DNA from 3 places in the Pseudalkalibacillus sp. NRS-1564 genome. Region 3 is predicted to be linked to each of the others. Evidence: riboswitches for the same ligand, from Rfam matches in the RefSeq annotation. Region 3 holds a riboswitch; each other region holds the start of a gene.
The links. A riboswitch is a leader RNA that binds a small molecule or an ion and turns the genes downstream of it on or off. The one in region 3 is predicted to bind cobalamin.

Region 1 (5,471 bases), on a different contig from region 3:
AATTCATAACGCTAATACGATTGTTTATAGAATCAATATCTAATACTTCATGCTTCATTTTCATTGTGACACCCATCTCTTCTAACTTCTCAGGAGATGAATAGAATAAACCTTTTGGATCTTTTACAACTCCTCCAACATAAAGAGCAATTCCGCAAGATAAGAAAGAGACATTATCATTACGCTCATAAACCGTAATATCTGCTTCAGGATAACGTGTTGCTATATTCGTAACTGCCGCCGTTCCGGCATGTGTACATCCAACAACTGCTACTTTCATCAACAATTCCTCCTTGTATAATTGTGAATTATTTCACATAAAAGGACACAATCATGTGATGTGTTTCACTATTTCTATATTGTAATTATATGTTCCTTTTGTATTAATTGCAATAAGTTTGTTCAATGTTTCACAATAAATTTTAAAAACAAAGTCGTCTTACTATCACATGCCTTCCTATCGCGTTACGATAATGATAGAAGGTTAATACTACTTAATAAAGCGGAAGGAGTCTGACCATGGTTACATTAAGCATTCTTGATCAAGTCCCTATACCTTCAGGGAGTGATGCCTATAAAACACTTGAGCATACGCGTGAACTCGCACGTACTGCAGAAGCTCTTGGATACTACCGATACTGGTTTACAGAACACCATAGTACAAAAGGACTTGCCAGCACCTCTCCAGAGATTATGATGTCTCACATCGCAGCCTCAACCTCTAATATCAAGGTAGGCTCTGGTGGTGTCCTGCTTCCACAATATAGTCCATTCAAAGTGGCAGAGAATTTCCGACAACTAGAAGCTCTTCATCCAGGACGTGTAGACCTTGGAGTCGGCCGTTCACCCGGTGGTACAGCAAAAACACGATTAGCTTTAACAGATGGCATTAATAAAAGCTTGAATGAATTCCCACGTCAATTAAAAGAGCTCTCCCACTACTTGACTGACTCTATGCCGAGAGGACACGAGTTTGCCGGCATAAAAGCAGCTCCTCAAACCGACTCACCCCCTTCTCTTTGGCTATTAGGTATGGGTGAGAATAGTGCTAAAAAAGCAGCAGAATTGGGCATTGGCTATGTCTTTGGGCATTTTATTAAACCTGATCGAGGTAAAAACGCCCTCCAAACTTACTATCAACAGTTCCAACCTACTTATTATAGTCCTTCTCCTTCAGCTATTATTGCCCTATTCGTCGTATGTGGAGAAACTGACGAAGAGGCGGAAGAACTTGCTTTAAGTCAGGATCTCTGGCTTCTGCGAGTAGAAAAAGGTCTTGATAGTCGAGTGCCATCCATTGACGAAGCTAAACAGCACCGTTATACCGTAACGGAAGAAGAACGAATAAAAAATAATCGAAAACGAATGATTATCGGATCTAGAGAAACAGTAAAGAAGAAAATCGACGAATTAGCCGAACACTATCAAACTGAAGAATTCATGGTTCTCACAAACATACATGATTTTGATGAGCGAAGAAAATCATATGAGCGTCTTGCACATATTTATTTATAAGGCGATTACTCAACATGTTTTTAGGTGTTACTCAAATAAAAGCCCCTACTTCTCAATGAAATAGGGGCTTTTACCGTTATTCAGTTAATTCGGATCGATGCCGTATTCGATAAAATTCATAGAAATTCTTAACGATGACCTTAATGACGGAGTAAAGTGGAATAGCAATCAGCATCCCAATGAACCCATATAAAGCCGCCGCTACAATTAGTAGTAAAATGATGGTTAAAGGGTGTATGTTTAACCTTTTACCTAGGACAACAGGCGCTACCAAGTTTCCTTCTAACTGTTGAACAACTATCGTAATAATAATCACATACAAGGCTAACATCGGTTCTTGTGTTAAAGCGACAACCAGAGCAGGTATAACACCAATAATCGGCCCGAAGAATGGGACAACTGCTGTGACCATCACAAATAGTCCTAATATTAATGCATAAGGTAGTCCAATGATTAAATAACCAACATACATTAGGACACCGTCTACGATTGCTACAATAATTTGTCCGATAATATAGGCCGATAAAGTTTTATCAACCTTATGAAGGATCTGTTCTCCTTCACCCTGATGTTTATTTGGAATAAATCTTAGGAGAAATGGGCTTAATTTATGATCATCTTTAAGAAAATAGAATAAGACAAAAGGTACGATTACAAGGACTGTCGTAGCACTTGTTAATGCACTCACAACCTGCATAATATGATCACCGAGGCTTTGCGTTAAATTACCTAAATAGCTCGTTGCTTTTTGTTGAAGGTTTTCTACAGAAAGCATCCCCATATCATTTTTCTCCATCATTTTCTCAGCTTCTTTTGCTGATTCTTTCAGCTTCTCAGGCAACTCCTTCGAAAACTCTGAAACCTGACTCTGAATCGGATTTGCTAGAAAAGTGAATCCAGTATAGAGGATACCCGCAATCCCTATAAACACAATTAAAATCGCGACAATATCTGATACAAATGGAATCTTTTTTAATAACTTAACAATAGGCTTGATTGCATAATACAAAAAACCAGCAATTAGTACTGGATAAAACAATGTACCTATAATTGTTTTCACCGGTTTCAATAAATCTAATTCTGTCAAAAAGAAAAAACAGATTAATAATAGAATAATACCTGTTATATACTTGAAGAAATCATGTCTAATCCACATTGGCCGTCTCCTTTGTTTTTATTCATTTCACTCTCATCCCTATACCACTCAACACTCTTTTACTAACTTGATTTCCACAAAAAGTTTCCGATTCCAGGGGATCTAAAAAGGAACCTCTCTCGTAAATATTGTTTCTATAAGAGTGAGGGGTGATTCCCTCTCCAATCAGCTAAATGTGGTTTTAAATACAAAACTACCATCTTTTAGGAATGAACCAAAATATAACGATAAAATGTCTCACGACTAACAAAAGAGAGCCGGAATACTCCAGCCCTCTTTTCTGGTTATAACAACGTTAGGATTCCCCCTAGATTCTTGCTTGTTTCTTTACGATCTAATCTTGTTTGAGCTCTTTTTTGGGCTAGCTCGTTAAGCTGCTTTTCCCCTTCAGTTTCCGGCTGAATTCCAGGTACTTTCATTGGTCTACCGTCGAGAAGGGCTACAAACGTAATAAAACACGTCGCTGCTATACGATTGGCACCCGTTAAAAGGTGTTCGGCGTTTACTTTCACAAAAACTTCCATTGAGCTTTTACCTGTCCATATGACAAAAGCTTCATAATGAATCGAATCCTCTTCCGTTATAGGATGTAAAAACTCCACCGTATCCATAGACACTGTCACGCATTCTAGACGAGAATGCCTTGTCGCCGCGATTGATGCTAGCATATCCATATCGGCAAGGAGTTTACCCCCAAATAATGTTCCATGGCTGTTAAGGTCAGGCGGAAAAATACGGCTGCTCTTATACACTCTTGATTCGCTTACATTCTTTTTCATATCATCTCTCCTTTTCTAAACAATAAAAAATGCATACTCTTTTCATAAGAGCATGCACAACAAATAGACTTTTCCCAGTCTTCTCCGTTACACCCCCCCTATCGTCCGTAGGTCAATCAGTGCTTTAGAAAAGGCAGGTCTCCTGGCTTGAAGCTTTGTTGAACGAATGCCCCTTCCCTATCATTGATAAGTGGGGTAACGCACCGTCCTTACTTCTTACAGTGGCGGGACCGCATTGGATTTTCACCAATTTCCCTATTAAGTACTGGAATCAGTACACCTTTTCCATTTTATTCAATTGTACTTCTCTATTCTTCATGCCGGGGATCCAAAAGTCAATACCATTCGTTAATCAAACGTTTGTTTAACTATTTATACCTTAAACAAACGTTTATTTAATGATTTTTCCGCCTGCAGAGGAACCAATTAATTAGAATGCAACAAAAAAAAGACGCCTTCACAGCGCCTTTATTTATTCGTCGGTTGAATCCTCAACCATTTGTTTTAATTCAGATAAACTAGTTCCGTCAAAACGCTTACCATCTACAAATAAGGTAGGCGTTTCTGAAACATTCTTTTTATTTGCATAAGCAAGGTCAGCTTCTACTCGTTTCTCACCTGCACCACTCTTATAGGCTTTAACAACTCTGTCCGTTTCTTCTTCACTAACTAGACCACTAAGGGTTTTCGTTAAGAAAGATTCAGTTAAAACATCTTTCGTCTCAGATCCTTTTTTATGTTTGTCATACAGAACATGATGAAATTGCCAAAATACATCATTACCTAATTCTTGATAAACAACCTCAGCAAATTCAGCAGCCCTCGTGGAATCTTTATAGAGGAACGGATAATGGACAAAGTAAAATTTTGCTTTCTCAGTTGCTAATAATTCCTCTTGGATTTTTGGAAGCAAAGATTCATTAAAGGATTGACATGAAGAGCATTTATAATCACCAAATTGCACAATTTCAACTGGCGCTGTTTCCTCACCCAAGTGCGGTTGAGAATCTAATTTAAATCCTTTTGTATTTGCAAATGGATGAAATAGAAAGTTAATAAACAAAAATAGAATAACGAGTCCCGCAAATAATAATAACCATCTGGCACCCGGTTTTAACTTCTTTTTTGGTTTAGCCATTCAGTCACTTCCTCTTTAATCCTTTGTTACTTTCTCCTGATCGATCTTAAACGACCAACCTTTTCTCTTAAGGTATGTTGAAAGACTATATGGACCGCCGCCTCCTAGAAATAAAGACACTGACATAGCTAGAAAAGCAATGTCTAGTTCATAACCGCCCAGCATTCCAGTTGATCTCTTTACAAAGAGAAGAGCTCCTAATAAAATCATGGAAAACAGTACGCTGACAATTCGCGTTTCTAAGCCGAGAATCATCAAAACTCCTCCAGTTAACTCAACTATAGCCACAACATAAGCAAGAAAACCAGAAATACCGATTGTCTCAAAAAAAGCTACTGTATTCGTGATCCCTTCAGAAAACTTTAAAAAACCATGAGCAAAAAAAAGCATACCTACGACCAATCGAATTGTTAACAACCCGAGATGGGGATAGGTTTTCATTATTGATCCTCCCCAGATACTAACATTATTTGACACCGTTCGACACAGTTATCCAACTAAACGTTATCATAATGAATGCCTACATTGCAAAAGGATGAAGACCTATTTCTGCCCCCTTGCGAGTGTGGAATGCCGTATGATTTGATTGATCACTTCCGAAAATACTAACCCTACTGCAATGGATCCCGATATCATAAATGCTCTGGCTGCAAGGTTAATGGCACTATTGTAATCATTTTGAACGAAATTCCTCATCGCATCGTAAGCCAGACCACCTGGAACAAGCGGAATAATCCCCGCTACACTAAATATAATGACTGGTGTCCGATACACCTTTGCAAAAACCTGACTAATAACAGCGATGACAAATGAGGCTGTTACAGTGGCGATGACAGCATCAATACCTGATGCCTCCATTCCGTAATAAATCATCCAGCCACAC
Region 2 (5,471 bases), on a different contig from region 3:
ACGGTTAGCGTCATGAGGGCACCTTTTTGTTTGCGGTTCGCACCATGGTTCCAGCATTTGTCGAGAAAGCTGATAAGTGAGCCGAACCACTTCACCGGATGCGGCCATTTTGGTGGATCGCCAATCAGCAAATCCAGAAAAAAAGCGAGGCTAATCGCAAGAAGGTGATGCATGATCATAGCGAGAGCCTCGTGCGGTACTTTTCAAGCGCCTCTGTTGTACAGGTGTAAACGCCGAGGCTAATCAATTTTCCGAGCGTTGTGATCGTGCCCGCGTATGCCTGATGCTGTCCACGCTGTGTCGCGGCGACCAGAATGCTGTCTGTAGAAGTACCTGTTGCTATGGTGCCTGTCACCGAGTCTTTTACTTGCTGGTCGTGCATGACCTTAACTTTTGCTTCCGTTGCGGTCATGATGCTTTGGATGAACGCTTCATCTGTGAGCGTTCCGTTCACGAAAATCCACGTGTTGATCGTTCCAGGGAGCGGCTCGTATACGTGCTCTGCGCTTTTCGAGGCATCAACGGCGTTTCCAACGCCTGCCGTTACAACGACAAATACCGAAACCCCTTCATCTTCTACTAAGCGGTAAGAGACATCCTCTAATCGAACGGCAGTCATCATGCCAACTGTTTCTGTCGGATCGATGCCGTGCTCCTCTAAAAACGTCGCCATTTCTTCTTTATGATCTGAACAGCTGTAGCTTTTAGGGACGTGGCGGTTGACGAACGTGCGATACCAGCCAGTTCTAGATCCTACGACCCCCGAAGACATCGTCCGAAGCGGAAATGGTGTCGTGAGAGTGATCATGTTTTCTGACCGCTCAAGGTAGCGCTCATCAATGGTAAGATCGCTTTGATCCTCTGCCTGTTTTTCTGGTAATAAGAGCATTTGTGGCTTAGGCACGGTCGGATGCGGATGCTTTTCAATTTTTGTGCGATAAACCGATTGAATGCGCTGTTCGTTTAGGACGTCATTTGGCTTGTTGTGCATGTTGATTTTCCCATTTTCAAGAAGAAGCAGGCGGTCACAGTACAGACCTGCCAGATTCAAGTCGTGAAAAATCGAAATCACCGTTAGCCCCTGTTCGCGCGTCCATTTTTTTAAGAGATCGAGCAGTTCTTTTTGATAAGAAAGGTCGAGGTGGTTCGTCGGCTCATCTAATAAGAGAATCTCGGGTTCCTGCGCAAGCGCCTGTGCGAGAAAGACGCGCTGACGCTCACCGCCTGAGAGTTCGTTCACGTAGTTATCCGCGAAGGCGGCGATTCCCGTTTGCTCCATTGTACGCTGCACGACTATCTCGTCATGCTCGCTCCACATTTGAAACCATCCCGTCTGATGGGCGTAGCGTCCGAGCGAAACGGTTTCTTTAACGGTATAAGGAAAAGCCTGATCCGCATGCTGTGGAAGAACCGCAAGCACGCGCGCCAGCTGTTTCGCTGAGTAGCTTGAGAGCGGCTTATCTTTGAGCATGATTGAGCCGGACTTTGCTTTTAGAATGCCGCTAACCATTTTAAAAATAGTCGTTTTGCCGCTTCCGTTTGGTCCAACGATCCCGAGAAGCTCACCTTGATTCACATCAAACGTGATGTCATCAAGCACGTCGTGACCGGGGTATCCTCCTGTAACAGAATGTACGCTTAGCATGCTTATCCTCTTCTTTCCTTACGTCTTCGTATTAAAATGATGGCAAATACCGGGGCACCGATAAGCGATGTGATGACGCCAATCGGCAGCTCAGTTGGTGAAATGATCGTTCTTGAAATTAAATCAGCGATGATTAGAAAAGCAGCTCCAAGTAAAATGGATAGTGGCAGTAAATGCCTGTGATCCGGGCCCCATAGAAGGCGCGTTAAATGCGGAATCACAAGGCCAACGAAACCAATCGTTCCTGAAACCGCAACAGCTGCCCCTGTTAAAATCGAGCCGCCGATTAGAATCCAAAGCTTTCGTTTCGCGACGTTTACGCCGATATGCTGAGCGCGTTCTTCACCAAACGACATCGCGTTCAGCTCCTTGCTGCTAAACAGCAGGATCCCTGAGCCGATGATGAAAAATGGAAGAATGATTCCGATGTATTCCCATCCGCGCATCGACACGCTTCCAAGAAGCCAGCCGATAATTTGACGAAGCTCCTCTCCTGTTAAGGCGATCATAAGTGACAGGAGTGAGCCAAGGAATGAGCTAAACACAATTCCTGTTAGGATGATCGTCTCCACGCGCATCGATCGCTCGATTTGTCGTGCGAAGAAAAGCACGAGGAAAATCGTGAGAATCGATGCAGCGATGCTCATAACTGGTAGGGTGAACATGCCGACAAACGGAATGGACAGGTTGAAAAACAGCACGAGTACCGCTCCAACTGATGCTCCGGATGAAACGCCGAGCACGTACGGATCCGCTAGTGGATTACGCAAAAGACCTTGAAAGGCGGCCCCTGCTATCGCAAGAGACGCCCCCACTAGACCTGCCAAAATGACGCGTGGCAAGCGAATATCCATCACAATCGTTGTAAACATTGGATCGGTTTTGCCTATGAATGGAAGGTGTAAAACTTCGCTTCCGATTAATTTTAGAATGGTAAGCACTGGAACTGAAACAGTACCGATTGAAATGCCAAGGAGCATGGCACCAATTAAGAGTGCTATCGCAATCGGATAGGCAATGAACCGTTTATTCAGCAAAAACATCCGGATAAACCGCTTTTGCAAGTTCCTCTACTCCTTCAGTAAGACGAGGGCCAGAGCGCGTAACGAGGTCAGAGTGTACGTCAACAACCTGCTCTTCTTTGACAGCCGTTACGTCCTGCCAGCCGTCGCGGCTTAACACTTGTTCAACTGGCTTCTCTGTATAGTAGCCGTACGTTGTGATGATCACGTCTGGATTCGCTTCGATAATCGCTTCCTGATCCACCTGGTTCCAGCCTTCCTGATCGTGCGTCACGTTCTTCGCGTGAATCATCGTTAGCATGTCATCCATAAACGTATTCTTCCCTGGAGAGTAGATTTCAGGCGCAGGGGCAACTTCGACGAAGACATTTTTCTGATCTTCTTCACTAATGCTTTCTGCTTTTGCTTGAATGTCTTCAAGATCTTGCTTCATTTCATCGATCGCTGTTTCCGCTTCTTCCGTTTCACCAGTTGCTTGTCCGATCATTTCGATGGAAGCGTACACTTCATCGAAGCTTTTCGCATCGTTCACAACGAGTACGGTGATTCCAGCATCACGAAGCTGCTGTAGACCTGCTTCTGAGTTATGTGCGCTTGAGCCGTGTGCAAGTACGAGATCAGGCTTTAGAGAAATGATTTTCTCCACGTTAAATTCCATGCCGCCGATTTTTTCGATATCAGCCGTTTCTTCCGGATAGTTGGCGAAGTCAGATACGCCAACGACTTCTTCCCCTGCTCCCAGGTCGAAAAGGATCTCAGTGTTACTCGGGATTAAGGAGACAATTTTTTCAGGATCTTTTTCGATCGTAACATCCTGGTCCAACGCATCCGTTATCGTTACTGGGAAAGCGCTATCTTCTGACTGTTCAGCTTGCTCTGTATTCGCATTTTCTTCATTTGTCGCGCTGTTCTCTTCACTCGCTCCGCAACCTGCGATGATTCCTGTAACGAGAAAAAGTAAAACGAGTAGTGAATAAAGCTTTTTCATGTGTGTTTCTCCTCCTGTTTTCTGATGTCTCTAAACTAAAAAATCCCCACGCACGAGGGCATGGAGATGGTCGAATGGAAGTAACGGTGTGCCAAAGGCAGCACCTGAATCCGTTCGCACATCCCTATCCTCGTAGGCTGTTCGCGCTAGACTCAGGCAGGTCTCCTGGCTCATGGTTATCGCATGCTGCTCCTTCCCATTCGCTGTTACGAACAGTGGATTCTGCAGCAGGCGACCATTTACAGTGGCGGGACCGCGCTGGAATTGCACCAGCTTCCCTATTAAGTCTTCATTGAAAAGACACCTGAATCGATCACTATGTAATTGGTAACAGGTTTATTATACATGATTGCGGGGGTGGGGGGAACAGTTGTGTTTTGAGGGGGTCAGACCCCTCTCTGACCCCTTCGCTTTCATTCACAACGATCCCCCTTATTCGTTAAGGCTCCGAAGAAATTCTCAGACTTACAAAAGCAAAAAAAGTGTCCCTCATTGAAGGACACTTTTGCTGCTTTTGTCTTTTGGTGGGGTCAGGCACGAGCCTGACCCCGCCCTCCGCTTCCACCGCTTACACATTCTCTTGCTTCAACGTATCAACGATATTATTCTTGTCTAATTTCTTAATAGAGTAGAACATTGCGGAACCTACGATGATGAAGATGGCAATGATCACAAAGAGAAGACTCATCCACGGCAATGTGAACCCATAGACAAACGTACTTCTAAATGACAAATACATCAAGAACATGATTGCGATGCTGATTGGAATCCCATAGAGGATTGCCTTCATGCCATAGAAGATACTTTCGTAGTTCATCATTTTACTAAATCCTTTCGGTGTCATCCCAACGGACTTAAGCATAGCGAATTCTCGCTTGCGAAGAGAAATGCTTGTCGAGATTGTATTGAAGATATTTGCGATTGAGATTAGGGAAATTAACGAAATAAATCCGTACGTGAAGACCGACATGAACAGAATCATCTGCTTGTCGCGCTGTCTATTTTGAAAAACATTATAAACATACAGATCGGATCGTTTCATCTCTTCAATCGCTTCTTGCGTAGCCATTGGATCTGAACTGTTCATATAGAGAGAGGTTCGCACGTCTTTTTGAACGTCTTTATCAATCATCCCCTTCATGGTTTCCTCAGAAACAATGACGTCGAGTCCACCGGCACCAGACCTACTCACTCCCATTGGCAGTTCATCCGTTAAAGCACCGATTTTAACTTTGTTTATTAATTTTACTTCCTCTGTTTCATAATTCATTGAAGATAGCTCGATGCTTTCCCCTATTTTGGCGTTGAGAGACTTTGTTTCCTTAATCTTGCTTGTCTCAGGATCCATATAAGAGACGTTTTCAATCAAGATACCGGCCGGTTTCTCCGGATCCTGAAGTTTCTCTGCATCCACGCCTACTTTTTTTGCATATTCGTTAAAGCTTTGTTCATCTAAGCCATGTAAAACCGCATTATACTGGTATTTCCCATCCCTTAGTAAGCTCTCATCCTGATATAAGTTTTCCTCTAATCCATCTGGGATAGCATCATCATCCACATAGGTGTTTAACACCAGTTCCTTGGTCATACTTGCTTTCGTAACATTCTTGAGCTTCGTAAACGGCTCCAGATCCCCTTTCTCAACGCTGTTTCCACTTATTTGAATATCAAAATTGAGGTTTTGCTGCGAGAGCTCAACCGATTTTTCTAAATTCGATGTAAAGTAGGAAACAGATAGAAACAGGATAATGCTAATCACAAGGGAAAAAACGGTCACCTGATACCTTCTTTTATTCCGCTTTAAATTCTTCAAGCC
Region 3 (5,471 bases):
AGATCGACAGTGGAAGGGCGAAAATTCACCTAATGGGTTACTTGATCGCAGAAGAATTGAAATGGCAGGCAATTTAATCTCATCTCAATTTATAATTTATAATGCAAACGAGAAGGCAATTTATTCGAATGTCGATGAAGTAGTTCGAATTGATTATGAAGAAAACAAAGGAAAATTATACGTTACAGAGGAAGTGCCAATTAGTCTTTCACGAGAGCAAGTTGGCAGTATTGTGCTATTTACGAAGGTAGAAAGTCTTGAAGGTTTCAATCGGATTATTCAGCAATCACAGGCTGTTAGTCTTTTAGTATCTGCTGCTGTTGCCGTGCTCCTTGCTGCTATTATGCAGAAAGGAATAGCGGGGCCAATTCGATTACTTGCCAACCACATGAGGGAATTTACGATGCGCAAGGAACAACCCCCGTTGACGCTTAAAACAAAGGATGAAATCAATGAACTTGCTAAGACGTTTCAAGAACTAACGGAGCAACTTCGAAAAAATGATTTTGATCAGAAGGAATTCCTTCAAAATGCGTCTCATGAATTAAAAACACCTCTAATGGCCATTCAAGGGAATGCGGAAGGGATTCTAGATGAAGTAATCGTAGGAGAGGACGTCGAGTATAGTCTTGAAGTAATCGTGAAAGAAACGCAGCGTTTAAAAAAGATCGTGCAGGACATTTCTTATTTAACTAGGTTAGAAACAGTAGATGAATCTTTTACTTATGAAGTAGTCGATCTTCATCACGTGTTGATGGAAGTCATCACTGCGGTAAAACCACTTGCACATCAACGGCAAATAGAGGTAAGGTATGACACTGATCATGCCATAGACGTTAAGATGGACAGTGATAAAATGAAGCAAGCTTTTATGAATATATTCGGTAATGCCCTTCGATTCGCTTCGTCCGTTATAGAAGTACATGTCCACCAAGATAATGGTCAAGTTTATATTGAGGTTGAAGATGATGGTAAAGGCTTTGGCGAGAATCCACAGCGCGTTTTTGAACGATTCTATACAGGTGACAAGTCAGGTTCTGGCATTGGTCTATCGATTACGAAAACAATAGTAGAAAAGCATAATGGTAAGATTTACGCCGAAGACAATAAAAAGGGAGGAAGGATCGTGATCTCGCTTCCTTTTCAATCGTAGTTAGAACTTTATGTTTTATGCTCACTTAACTTTTGTAGAATTTCTTTGCTTTCTTGTTCACTCAAAATACCAAATTTCTGACAGAGTTGTGTATAGCCAGCCAATTTCTTAAAATTAACCGAAGATAATCTTTTCATCATACTCACCTTTCTTTCCTTTAGGAAACTTTTTTAGGTATCAACAATATATGCATGAGCATGTTGAAAGTGATAGGTGAGTGTCTTTAGAGTTGAAATAAATTGAAGTCAATGTAACAATAAAGCTTGTGCTAAATTAAAGCATCATGTAAGATGAGGTTATCAATATTTAGTAACTATCAAGTGTTTCGGATACTATATATGGTGTAAATTGTACGCAATTAAATAATTGAGTATGCGGTGTCGTATAACGACTTAATAGGGAATCCGGTCTGAATCCGGAGCTGTCCCCGCAACTGTCGTGTGGACGAGGCAAGAAGCCACTGGAGTTAATTCCGGGAAGGCTTGCCAAGGAAGAAGCACAAGCCAGTAGACCTGCCGTATAGTCAAAAACGTTTCTATTCTTCGGGGGTTGAGGGTGAGAAATGGCAGGGTAAATGTACGAGTACGTTCATTTATACGTTGTCGTTTTCTCCAGGCTCACTCTTCCGAGAGTGAGCTTTTTATTTTGGATGGATAAAGGAGAGAGGTATATGAGTACTGTAGCAGAAATGACAGTAACAAAAATGATAGAGGAAGTAAGAACGCTCCTAGATGAGTACCCGTTACTTGCTAGTGAGAGTTTTATTGAAAAAACAATTGATGGTATTTCAGAAGAATCAACGCAAGAAGAGGTCGGTAATATTCTAGTTTTAAATGCCCTTGAACGAATTAGCGCAACAGAACCTGACTGGACTTATGTGGCAGCAGCTTTTCATCTTCGTTCGCTCTATCGTAAGTCTCTTTCACATCGTTCTGAGAAAGAGGTATATGGTGGGGGAAGCTTCTATCGCCTTCTTCAACAGCTGACAGATGAAGGGATTTATAACAAGGCACTCCTTCAGTCTTATTCCAAGAATGAAGTAGGGCAAGTTGCTAAGTTAATCGAGCCATCAAGAGATCGTTTGTTTACATACATCGGACTACGAACGCTCGCAGACCGCTATCTAGCTACAGATCATGATAAGAATGTGTATGAATTACCTCAAGAGCGCTTTCTAGTCATTGCTATGACGCTCATGGTAAATGAACCAAAAGATAAGAGATTAAATCTAATTGAAGAAGCGTATTGGGCGCTATCTAATTTATATATGACAGTAGCAACGCCTACTCTTTCAAATGCAGGGAAAAGCTATGGACAGCTAAGCTCATGCTTTATCGATACGGTGGATGACAGTCTTAGAGGAATCTATGACAGCAATACAGATGTAGCGACCGTTTCGAAAAATGGTGGAGGAATTGGAGCATATCTCGGGAAAATTCGTTCTCGTGGTAGTGATATTAAAGGGTTTAAAGGAAATTCATCTGGGGTTTTACCATGGATGAAGCAGTTAAACAATACAGCTGTGAGCGTAGACCAGCTAGGACAGCGTCAAGGTGCTGTTGCTGTATATCTTGATGTCTGGCATAAAGACGTTTTCGAATTTCTTGATGCCAAGCTTAATAACGGAGACGAACGAATGAGGACACATGATCTTTTCACGGGTCTTTGTATTCCAGATATCTTTATGGAAGCAGTGGAAGACCGTGGAGACTGGTATTTATTTGATCCGCATGAAGTCCGTCAGGTGATGGGGTTCTCTCTTGAAGATGCTTATGACAAAGAAAAAGGATCAGGAGAGTTTCGTATGAAATATAGGAAATGTGTGAACCATCCTGAACTTTCAAGAAAAACCGTGCCGGCGATTGAGATTATGAAGCGAGTTATGAAATCACAATTGGAAACTGGGACGCCTTATATGTTCTATCGAGATACGGTGAATCGAGCGAATCCGAATAAGCATGCTGGTATGATCTATGCTTCCAATCTTTGTACGGAAATTATGCAAAATATGAGTGCAACGACCGTTGAAGAGGAATTCACGAATGACGGTAAGATTATCATTACGAAAACGCCTGGTGACTATGTCGTTTGTAATCTATCAAGTATTAATCTCGGGCGTGCGGTTACAGCTAATGCACTAGAGCGATTAATTCCAATTCAGGTAAGAATGCTGGATAACGTGATCGATATTAATACGATCGAAGTGCCTCAAGCCCAGTTAACGAATGAGAAGTATAGAAGCATTGGTCTTGGAACGTTTGGTTGGCATCACCTCCTTGCGAAAAAAGAGATTGTCTGGGAAAGTCAGGAAGCGGCAGACTATGCGGACGAACTATATGAAACAATCAATTATTTAACGATACAGGCAAGTCATGAGCTTGCCGTTGAAAAAGGAAGCTACTCTCTCTTTGAAGGCTCTGATTGGCAAAATGGGGAGTACTTTAATCAACGAGGTTACGTTAGTGAAAAATGGCAGTCCCTTAAGGAAAGGGTCCAAACGAATGGTGTCAGAAACGCCTATCTTTTAGCGGTTGCCCCTAACAGTTCAACAAGTTTAATAGCTGGATCAACAGCATCAATCGATCCGATTTTCCAAAAAGAATACTCTGAGGAAAAGAAGAATTATAAAATTCCTGTTACAGCGCCTGATCTTTCACCTGAAACGACCTGGTATTACAAATCGGCTTATCACATTGATCAGCTTTGGAGTATTGAGCAGAATGCAGCCAGACAGCGTCATGTGGACCAATCAATATCGTTTAATATCTATGTGCAAAGTACGGTAAAAGCGAAGGACTTATTGAACATTCATATGACAGCTTGGAGAAGAGGGTTGAAAACAACCTACTATACACGAAGTACATCTGTAGATATTGACGACTGTGAAAGCTGCGCAAGCTAAAGGAGGAATTGGAAATGGCTACGATTCAACAAAGAAAGCTATACGATGTCTCCGCACCGAATAGCTCGACTGGAATTATTAATGGAGAAAGCTCAAACGTTTTAAACTGGGATGATGTCCGCTTTAGCTGGGCATATCCTATGTACAAAAATATGCTAGGAAACTTTTGGACTCCGTTTGAAATCAATATGTCGAACGACGTGAAGCAATGGGAAGCATTAAGCGAAGATGAGCAAGATACGTTTAAGAAAATTATTGGTCTTCTTGCCTTCCTAGATTCGATTCAAACCGACTATTCAAGTAAGGTTGCGGATTACTTAACAGATTCAAGCCTTTCTGCGCTCATGCAGGTGCTTTCGTTCCAGGAAGTTGTGCATAATCAGTCATATAGCTATGTACTTTCTTCCATTGTAAATAAAAATGAGCAAGACCGCATTTTTGAATATTGGAAGCATGATGACGTGCTCCTAGAACGAAACCAATTTATTGCTTCTGGTTATGAAGCATTTGTTAAAAATCCAACTCCACAAACATTTTTTGAATCGATTGTTTATGACATTATTCTTGAAGGGCTTTTCTTCTACGCCGGGTTCGCTTTCTTTTATAACCTTGCTCGAAATCAAAAGATGGTGTCTACCTCAACAATGATTAACTATATTAATCGGGATGAGCAGCTGCATGTGACGTTGTTCGTTAATATAGTGAAAGAATTGTTCAATGAGCATCCTGAACTGAATACGAAAGAAAATCATGATTTCATCACGAATACATTTCGTGAAGCTGCTGAGCTTGAGATGAAATGGGGAGAATACATTATTGGTAATCGTTTCCCTGGTATTACAATGAACGAACTCAATGACTACATTAAATTTATGGCAAACAATCGCGTCAATCAGCTTGGTATCGAACGCCCATTTGAAGGTCACCGAGAGAACCCTATGCGGTGGATCAAAGCCTACGCGGATGTGAACGCTGGGAAAAGTGATTTCTTCGAACAGAAATCACGTCAGTATACAAAAGTGTCTGATGATAATGGATTTGATGATTTATAAAGAAATGAAAGAAAGGTCAACTCAAATAATGAGTTGATCTTTTTTTAGACATTAAGAGTAAAAGTAATGTACGACAAAAAAGAAATTTTGTGGTAAGATACTAAAAATCATTTTGTACTTTAACGTGAAAGAACGTATTCATATAAGGAGATGTAACATGAGAAAGAAACGAATTGTTGTTAAGATTGGGAGCAGTTCATTAACAAACGGTAAGGGAGAAATTGATCTAGTTAAGCTCATTGATCATGTTAACGCCCTCGCATTAATTCGTCAGGAAGGACATGAAGTACTTCTTGTTTCTTCAGGCGCAGTTGCGGCAGGTTTTAAAGAACTTGGATATCCAGCAAGACCCGTCACGTTAAAA

Region 1: it holds a riboswitch for cobalamin, as region 3 does, so the genes downstream of both, ACIFPW_RS02000 (acyl-CoA thioesterase) here and ACIFPW_RS12850 (ribonucleoside-diphosphate reductase subunit alpha) in region 3, are expected to answer to the same signal.
Region 2: it holds a riboswitch for cobalamin, as region 3 does, so the genes downstream of both, ACIFPW_RS21080 (ABC transporter substrate-binding protein) here and ACIFPW_RS12850 (ribonucleoside-diphosphate reductase subunit alpha) in region 3, are expected to answer to the same signal.

Annotation. Positions count from the first base shown of each region.
Region 1 covers NZ_JBITPM010000004.1:101,840-107,310, forward strand. The annotation lists gene ACIFPW_RS01985 (FAD-dependent oxidoreductase) at 1-280, opposite strand, end outside; gene ACIFPW_RS01990 (LLM class flavin-dependent oxidoreductase) at 520-1,515, shown strand; gene ACIFPW_RS01995 (AI-2E family transporter) at 1,592-2,671, opposite strand; gene ACIFPW_RS02000 (acyl-CoA thioesterase) at 2,956-3,450, opposite strand; cobalamin riboswitch at 3,566-3,749, opposite strand; gene ACIFPW_RS02005 (DsbA family protein) at 3,923-4,588, opposite strand; gene ACIFPW_RS02010 (DoxX family protein) at 4,604-5,029, opposite strand; gene ACIFPW_RS02015 (threonine/serine exporter family protein) at 5,132-5,471, opposite strand, start outside.
Region 2 covers NZ_JBITPM010000049.1:7,433-12,903, forward strand. The annotation lists gene cbiB (adenosylcobinamide-phosphate synthase CbiB) at 1-179, opposite strand, end outside; gene ACIFPW_RS21070 (adenosylcobinamide amidohydrolase) at 176-1,645, opposite strand; gene ACIFPW_RS21075 (FecCD family ABC transporter permease) at 1,648-2,709, opposite strand; gene ACIFPW_RS21080 (ABC transporter substrate-binding protein) at 2,672-3,655, opposite strand; cobalamin riboswitch at 3,794-3,978, opposite strand; gene ACIFPW_RS21085 (ABC transporter permease) at 4,224-5,471, opposite strand, start outside.
Region 3 covers NZ_JBITPM010000026.1:1,780-7,250, reverse strand. The annotation lists gene ACIFPW_RS12855 (sensor histidine kinase) at 1-1,153, shown strand, start outside; cobalamin riboswitch at 1,512-1,687, shown strand; gene ACIFPW_RS12850 (ribonucleoside-diphosphate reductase subunit alpha) at 1,842-4,055, shown strand; gene ACIFPW_RS12845 (ribonucleotide-diphosphate reductase subunit beta) at 4,070-5,107, shown strand; gene proB (glutamate 5-kinase) at 5,265-5,471, shown strand, end outside.